Regions from separate parts of the Stenotrophomonas maltophilia group sp. SKK55 genome, predicted to be linked through region 1. Evidence: predicted binding sites of a transcription regulator. Region 1 holds the regulator's gene; the other holds the start of a gene.
What was found. The regulator FliA, encoded in region 1, starts transcription of late flagellar genes. The targets are predictions, from matches to a motif close to TAAAGTTTNNCNNNCNNNGGCCGATAA.
Positions count from the first base shown of each region.

Region 2: a site for FliA is predicted at 2,619-2,645, ahead of AC2A1N_RS06810 (methyl-accepting chemotaxis protein). Genes of this name have one in related genera too.

Region 1 is NZ_JBXUHP010000059.1:678,488-682,792, forward strand. It holds gene flhF (flagellar biosynthesis GTPase FlhF) at 1-1,349, shown strand, start outside; gene AC2A1N_RS21265 (MinD/ParA family ATP-binding protein) at 1,336-2,223, shown strand; gene AC2A1N_RS21270 (RNA polymerase sigma factor FliA) at 2,220-2,963, shown strand; gene cheY (chemotaxis response regulator CheY) at 3,021-3,413, shown strand; gene AC2A1N_RS21280 (protein phosphatase CheZ) at 3,413-4,018, shown strand; gene AC2A1N_RS21285 (chemotaxis protein CheA) at 4,021-4,305, shown strand, end outside.
Region 2 is NZ_JBXUHP010000011.1:404,848-409,152, reverse strand. It holds gene AC2A1N_RS06830 (adenylosuccinate synthase) at 1-74, shown strand, start outside; gene AC2A1N_RS06825 (hypothetical protein) at 202-864, shown strand; gene AC2A1N_RS06820 (M23 family metallopeptidase) at 800-1,474, opposite strand; gene AC2A1N_RS06815 (L,D-transpeptidase family protein) at 1,479-2,441, opposite strand; gene AC2A1N_RS06810 (methyl-accepting chemotaxis protein) at 2,675-4,305, shown strand, end outside.

The sequences.
Region 1 (4,305 bases):
TTGCCGCCACCACCTCGGCGGTGGCCGCCCTCGCCCGTGCAGCAGTGGGCGCTACCGGCCGCACCCTCGACAGCGCCGACGAGATCGTGCCGACCCGCGGCAGCACCGGCTTTGCCGCCACGCTGGCACGCGCCGCCGTCAATGAACCGGCACTGCCGGACCAGATCTTCGCCCCGTTCGCCGAGGCCATCGTCGCTCCGGCGCCGGCACCGGCCGTCGTCGCGCCGGCCAACCGCGCCCGTTTCCAGATCGATCCGCCGCACCAGGCACATCACGAAAGCGTGGCGCCGGCGGTGCAGCCGCCGCCGCTGCCGACCGCAGCCCTGTCTGAAACGCAGCCGGAGGTCGCCGCCAGCGAACCGGCGTTGGCCGATGCCACCGTCGAAGCCGCGCCGACGCCGACACTCGCCCCAGCCCCGGTGCTGACCGTGGTCGCCCAGGACGACGCCGAGATCCGCCAGCTGCGCCAGGAAGTGGCCGGCATGCGCCAGGTGATCGAGCGCGAAATGAACCGCTTCACCGACGAGCGCCTGCGCGGCTGCCCGGTGCGCGCCACCGCGCTGGACCTGATGGACGAGTACGGCTTCGATGCTGGCCTGGCCCGCGACGTCGCCATGCAGATCCCGCTGGAGACCGAGGCGCACCGAGGCCGCGGCCTGATGCTGGGGCTGATCTCGCGCAAGCTGCCGATTGCCCCGGTCGACCCGCTGGAGGAAGGCGGCGTGATCGCGCTGGTGGGCCCGACCGGCGCCGGCAAGACCACCACCATCGCCAAGCTGGCCTCGCGGTTCGCCGAGAAGCACGCACCGCGTGACGTCGCTCTGGTCACCACCGACACCACCCGCATCGGCGCCCGCGAGCAGCTGTATGGCTACGGCCGGCAGCTCGGCATAGCCGTCCACGAGGCCAACAGCGGCACCGACCTGGACCAGCTGCTGGAACGCCTGAAGGACTACAAGCTGGTACTGATCGACACCGCCGGGCTGGGCCCGCGCGACCGCGCGCTGGCCGCCCAGCTGCAGTGGCTGCGCGCCGCGCGCCAGGTGCGCACCCTGCTGGTGCTGCCGGCCAACACCAGCTTCGGCGACATGGACGAGGTGGTCCGCCGCTTCGGTGCCGCCAACCTGCAGGGCCTGGTGCTGAGCAAGCTGGACGAAACCGGCCGCTTCGGCAACGCCCTGTCGGTGGCCGTGGACCACGCCCTGCCGATCACCTGGGTGACCGACGGCCAGGACGTTCCGGACGACCTGCACCGGGCCAGTGCGGCCAATCTCGTACTTCGCCTTGAAGATTTGCGCCGAGCGGCCGATATGCCCTGCAACCCGGAGTTGAACCATGCCGTCGCGTGAGTACGCCAAGCTGACCAAGACCTTCCCGCTGTCGGCCACCCGCAGCGAGCCGCTCGGCCCTGTGCGCACCATCGCAGTGACCGGCGGCAAGGGCGGCGTGGGCAAGACCAACGTGTCGGCCAACCTGGCCGTGGCGCTGGCCGGCATGGGCAAGCGCACGCTGCTGCTGGACGCCGACCTCGGCCTGGCCAACATCGACGTGATCCTGGGCTTGAACCCCACCTATACGCTGGCCGACCTGGTTGCCGGCCGCTGCTCGCTGGACGACGTCATCGTTGAAGGCCCGAACGGCGTGCTGGTGGTCCCGGCCGCGTCCGGCCGCCGGCACATGGCCGAGCTGGCCCCGGCCGAGCACGTCGGCCTGGTCAACGTGTTCTCCGAGCTGGAACGCGAGCTGGACATCATGGTGGTGGACACCGCCGCAGGCATCACCGACGGCGTGCTGACCTTCTGCCAGGCCGCGCAGGACACCGTGGTGGTGGTCTGTGACGAGCCGGCTTCAATCACCGACGCCTACGCGCTGATCAAGGTGCTCTCGCGCGAACGTGGCGTGGACCGCGTCCAGGTGGTGGCCAACATGGTGCGCGACCCCAACGAGGGCCGCGTACTGTACGAGAAGCTGACCCGCGTCTGCGAGAAGTTCCTCGCCGATGTCTCGCTGAACTACCTGGGCTGCGTGCCGCAGGATGACTGGCTGCGCCTGTCGGTGCAGCGCCAGCAGCCGGTGGTGAAGGCCTACCCGTCCAGCCCGTCCGCACTGGCCATCACCGAGATCGCGCGCCGCACAGCCCGCTGGCAGGCGCCCACCGAACCGCGCGGCGGCGTGGAGTTCTTCCTCGAACGCATCCTCAAGCAGCGCGGGGTGGCGGCATGAAAGGCGCGGCCCAATACAGGGAAGTCCAGCGCTCGGCGGCCAACGACGTCATCGCCCAGCACTCGGACCTGGTGCGGCGCATCGCCCACCATCTGGCCGCGCGCCTGCCGGCCAGCGTCGAAGTCGATGATCTGATCCAGGCCGGCATGATGGGCCTGATCGAAGCCTCGCGCAGCTACGACGCCGACCAGGGCGCCTCATTCGAGACCTACGCCTCGATCCGCATCCGCGGCTCGATGATCGACGAGATCCGCCGTGGCGACTGGGTGCCGCGTTCGGTGCACCGCCGTGCACGCGATGCTGCGGCCACCATCCGCCGCCTGGAACAGAGCAGCGGCCGCGCCGCCAGCGCCACCGAAGTGGCCGCCGCGATGGAGATGCCACTGCCCGAGTACCTGCGCCTGATGGAAGACGCCGCGCGTGGCCAGGTGCTGAGCCTGGAGTCGCGCATCGAGGACCAGGGCGAGCTGGACACGGTCGCCCAGGGTGGCCCGACCCCGCAGCAGGTGCTGGAGCGCAGCGAGTTCGGCCGCGAGCTGGGCAAGGCCATCGGCCATCTGCCCGAGCGCGAACAGCTGGTGCTCTCGCTCTACTACGAGCAGGAACTCAACCTGAAGGAGATCGGCGCGGTGCTCGGCGTGAGCGAGTCGCGGGTCTGCCAGATCCACGGCCAGGCCGTGCTGCGCCTGCGCGGCCGGCTGAAGGTATTCGAGGCCGTCGACGCCGGCCTCGAAGAATGAACATCCCCGAGGCAGCTGCCCCCGGCCGCCCGGAATGAACAACAAAGGAACTCTGCTTTGAACAAGAACATGCGCATCCTGATCGTGGACGACTTCTCGACCATGCGTCGCATCGTCAAGAACCTGCTGGGCGATCTGGGCTTCACCAACACCGCCGAAGCCGAGGACGGGCATGCCGCGCTGTCGCTGCTGCAGAGCCAGCCGTTCGATTTCGTGGTCACCGACTGGAACATGCCGGTCATGACCGGCATCGAGCTGCTCAAGGCGATCCGTGCCGATGCCAAGCTGAAGACCCTGCCGGTGCTGATGGTCACCGCCGAAGCCAAGCGCGAGCAGATCATCGAAGCGGCCCAGAACGGCGTGAACGGCTACATCATCAAGCCGTTCACCGCGCAGACGCTGGAAGAGAAGCTCGGCAAGATCTTCGAACGCCTGGCGGCCAGCGCCTGATGGACACCACGGTCGACAAGAATGCCCTCGCCCTGCGCCTGCAGGAAGCACTGGACGCACTGGAGTCCGGTGACGAAACCGCCTGGCGGCAACGCATCGACGGGCTGGTCGCGCTGCGCACGCAGCCGATGATGAGCGGCCTCTCGCGGCTGGCCCGCGAGCTCGGGCAGGCCCTGGGTGAACTGCCGACCGTACCCAGCGAGGCCGGCGAACTGGACGATGCCTGCGCACGCCTGGACCACGTGGTGGCGATGACCGAACAGGCGACGCACCGCACCCTGGACCTGGCCGAGGAATGCCGCAGCCTGACCGAACAGCTGCGCGCCGAAGGCCTGCAGCCGGGCCAGGATGCGCAGCTCGAGCGCATCCGCCACAACCTCACCGAGATCGCCCTGACCCAGAGCTACCAGGACCTGACCGGGCAGATCATCCGTCGCGTGGTCGGCATCGTCCGCCGCGTGCACGAGGGCTTCGGCGCGCTCGGCCTGCCGCCGGAACAGCATCGCACCGATCCGGAACTGGCCGGGCCGGCACTGAAGGGACTGGACCGCCACGCGGTCTCGCAGAACGACGCCGACGACCTGCTGTCGGACCTGGGGCTGTAAGCATGAGCGCGGTATCCGACGACATCACTGCCGATTTCATCATCGAGGCGCAGGAAATCCTGGATCGCCTGGGCGAACAGCTGGTGTCGCTGGAGCAGGCACCACAGGACACCGAGCAGCTCAACGCGGTGTTCCGGGGCTACCACACGCTCAAGGGCGGCGCCGGCTTCCTCGGCGTCACCGCCATGGTCGAGCTGTGCCACGCCGCCGAAGAAGCGCTGGGCATCGCGCGCGCGGGCCAGGCCGTGCTGCAGGCCCATCACTTCGATGCCGCCCAGCAATCGCTG
Region 2 (4,305 bases), on a different contig from region 1:
GCTGCCCGATCAGCATCGTCTCCACCGGCCCGGACCGCGACCACACCATGGTCCTGCAGGATCCGTTTGCCTGAGTGCGTGACCGGTAGCGCTGGGCCATGCCTGGCGTCGCAGAAGGAAGAAGCCCCGCGAACGCGGGGCTTTTTCGTTACTGTGTCGCCAGTGCCGGCGAGGAAGCGAAGCGATGACCAGGATGTCAGCGTGAAAGGCGAGACCGTGGTGCGGGTCACCCTGTGGGTGTTGTGGAGCCTGTGGGTCATCGCCTGCGCGGTTCTGGCGCTCGGCGCCATCGCCAACCATCTGGCCTCGCGTACCCAGACCCTGCCGCTGCTGCTCAGCCCCGGCGCGACGGCCGAGGTGACGGTCTACCGCTTCATTGATGACCAACTGCGGCTGCGACTGCGGTATGCCGCAGACGGTACTGAGGCTGACCCTGAAGTGCTGCTGCGCATCGACACTCCCACCGATCATGGGGACTTCCGCGCAGGAGAGCGTTCGGGAGTGGCCGGGCAGGGTATCAACCGCAGGCTGGCATCGGTTGAGTCCAGCGGGCTCATGGCGTCCTACTTTGGATATGGCCGCGGTGATGCATTGCCACGCGGACGCTCATGGCTGCGGGTAACCGTACTGGAGGTGGACCCGGCGCTGGCGGGCAGGGCGGCCGTGATCGAATTGCAGCCCCCGCTGGACCTGCTGAAGCTGACCGACCTGGATTACGTCTGGCTGTGGCCGTTCTTTTTCTGGAAGGTGGCGGCACTGTTCCTGCTGATTCCCGGGGGTGCGTTGGCGGTGTTCACGTTCACCTTGCGGCGCTGGCAGCGCCGGGCGTCGAAGCAGCCGATTTCAGCAGCGGATACGGATTGATCGACTCTCCCTTCCACCACTGCTTCTCTGGCCCCAGCACATGCACCTCGAAATGCAGGTGCGGGGCATGGGCGCTGGCGTTGCCAGTGCTGCCGACGTAGCCGATCACCTCCCCGCGCTTGATCACCTGCTTCTCGGCCAGGCCATCGGCGTAGCGTTGCAGGTGCGCGTAGTAGTAGCACCAGCGTCCGCTGGGCTCGAACTGGTAGATCGTCAGCCCGCCGCGCTCACTGTCGAACAGTTTCTCCACCGTGCCATCGGCCGCCGCCAGCACCGGCGTACCGGCATCGGCCATGATGTCGATGGCATCGTGTACGCGGCCCTCGCTGCGTGCATCGGTGAAGGTATCGCGCAGCTGCGAGGGCAGGATGCCCTGCACCGGCAGCAGTAACCCGGGCGGTGCATCCGGAGCCTGCGCGGCCGACGGCGCGGTGGAGGCGGGTTGGGCTGTTGCGCCTGGCGCTACCGGTTCCGTCACCGGCGCGGCGGCTACCGTCGATGGCGCTTCCGGCAGCGAGGCGGCTACCGGCTCGCCTGCATCGCGGTGCAGCCACCAACCTGCACCCAGTCCCAGCAGAACACCCAGCACGATCAGCTGCGAAAGACGCATCGGCTCACTCCTGCATCACCACGGGCACCGACTCATCCACCGCATCAGCCACGCGCAGCGCATCCCAGTTGGTCATGCGTACGCAGCCATGCGACTCGGTCTTGCCCACGTGGCCGGGCTCGGGCGTGCCATGCAGGCCGTAATGCGGCTTGGACAGGTCGATCCAGACCCGGCCGACCGGATTGTTCGGGCCCGGCGGCAGCGTCGCCTTCTTTTCGCCCTTGCGCGCATCCCAGAACAGCTTTGGGTTGTAGTGGAACGGCGGGTCGCGGTACACACCCAGGATCTTCCATTCGCCGATCGGCAGCGGATCATGCTGGCTGCCGGATGAGACAGGCACCTGCGCGATCACCTTGCCCTGGGCATCCAGCAGTTGCAGGGTCGAGTCGGATTTGTCGACGACCACCTTGGCTGCCTTCGGTAGCGCCGATGGTGCGATGTTGGGCACCTGAATGCGGTTGCCGGCCTTGCTCAGATCTACGCCCGGATTGAGCAGCTTCAACAGCTCAGGGGATGCGTGGAAGCGTTCGCCCAGCGACTCTTCGACGTTGTTGAAGCCCAACGATTTCAGTTTGGCCTGTGCGGCGGGGCCCTTCGGCACCGCCTGGAACGGCCCGGCGACATCCTCGGCAGTCAGCGTGTAGCTGGCCAGCGGCGTGATCGTATCGGCCTGCAGAGCCTTCCAGGTGGCGTCGTCCAGCTCACCCGTTACGGTCAGCCCGTGCGCCGCCTGGAAGCCTGACACCGCCCGCCGCTGGTTGCTGCCTACCTCACCATCAATCTGGCCCGGAGAGAAGTTCGCACGATCCAGCAGCACCTGGGCATGCAGTGCGGAGCGCACCGCGGTGTCCGGGCCAGCCTTCTCGGCCATGGGGGCGGGCAGTCCGGGCGGCGGCGCCTGCGCGAAGGTAGGTGATGCCAGCAGCGAGATTGCGAGCAGGGTGGATCGGGACACAGATGAGCGCATTGGGATCTCCAGCAGGTACGCCGCCACCTTGCCCGCAGACGGTGCGGAGCCGCCGTGAAAGGGATCTGATACCCGCATGAGCAGACATGTCATTGCGGCCGGCTGGCACCGGCAGGTGCCGCTGGGACGGGGACTCACCAAGGTGAACGGTGGCCGACGCCGTCGATGGGCGGCGATCAAGATTGCCTGCCGTGCCGCCGATAAGCCCACATCCCCCCGTTTTGGATACCCCCATGAACTACTTGAGGAACGTCAGGGTTGCCTGGCGTCTTGGGCTGGGCTTTGGCCTGTTGCTGCTGCTGGTTGCCGCCGTAGTGGCCACCGGCGCCACCGCCAGCGTCGTGCAGAAGCGCGCGATGCAGCAGGTGGTCGACGTCAGCGTGGCCAAGGTGCGCCTGTTGTCGCAGATGCTCGACGCCAACAACCAGATGATGGTGGTGCGGCGCGAAATGCTGATCCGCCAGGGCGAAGACCGCGGCAGCGATGAGAAGCGCATTGCCGATCTGGTCAAGCGCTATGAGGCCAGCTGGGCCGCCTACCAGGCGCTGCCAGGCGATGCGGAGGGCAAGGCCATCGCGGCAACCATCGCGGCCAAGCGTGCCATCGCGCGCCCGCTCAACAAGCAGACCAGCGAACTGATGGAGCAGGGCGACTACCCGGGTGCCGTGGCACTGACCCTGGGCCCGGTGCAGGAAGCGGCCAACGGCTGGAACAAGGCACTGTCCGATGGCGTGGATTTCGAAGAGAAGGAAAGCCGTGAGGCAGCCGCCGAGGCCATCCGCCTGGGCGAGCGCAGCCTGCTGCAGCTGCTGGTGCTGGGCGGCGTTGCACTGCTGGTCGGCATCGGTGCCTCGGTGATGATCGGGCGCAGCCTGACCGGCCCGCTGGCCCGCGCGGTGAACCTGGCCGAGCGCCTGTCCAAGGGCCAGCTGGATCAGGAATTCCGCCTGGGCGGCCGTGACGAACTGACCCAGCTGGGCGAGGCGATGGCCAGCGTGCGCCAGAGTGTGCAGGCGGCGATCGGCGCGCAGTTGCAGATGGCCGAGCAGCACGAGGCCGGTGCAATCCGCTATCGCATGGACGCCAGTGCGTTCCCCGGTGATTTCGGCCGCATGGTGCAGGCCACCAACAGCCTGGTCGAGTCGCACGTGCAGGTGGAACTGCTGATGGCCGAGGTGATGCAGCGTTACGCCATGGGTGACCTCAGCCGCGACCTGCCGGACTACCCAGGCGAGAAGGGCACGCTGACCCGCACCCTGGCGGCGGTGAAGCAGAGCCTGATGGCGATCAACGCGCAGATCGATGAACTGGCCCGCGCCGCACGCGCCGGCGATTTCAGCATGCGTGGCGATGCCGCTGCGTTCCAGTACCAGTTCAAGACGATGGTCGAGCACCTCAACGGCATGATGGCCAGTTCGCAGGCCAGCATCGCCGATGTTTCCGACGTGCTGCGCGCGATCTCGCATGGCGACCTGACCGCACGCATGGAGGGCGAGTACGAAGGCGTGTTTGCGCGCATGCGCGACGATGCCAACACCACCACCGCGCAGCTGACCGGCATTGTCCGCGGCATCCAGGTGGCTGCCGACAGCATCAACAACGCGGCCCAGGAACTGGCCGCTGGCAACAATGACCTGTCGCGCCGCACCGAGCAGCAGGCCGCGAATCTGGAAGAAGCGGCCGCGTCGATGGAGGAGCTGACCTCCACCGTACGCCAGAACGCCGAACTGGCGCGTCAGGCTGACAGCGAAGCGCATGCCGCCGGTGCCGCCGTGCGCGAGACCGAGCAGGCGATGGCACAGATGGCATCGGTGATGGGCGAGATCGATCAGTCCTCGGCACGCATCTCGGAAATCTCCACGGT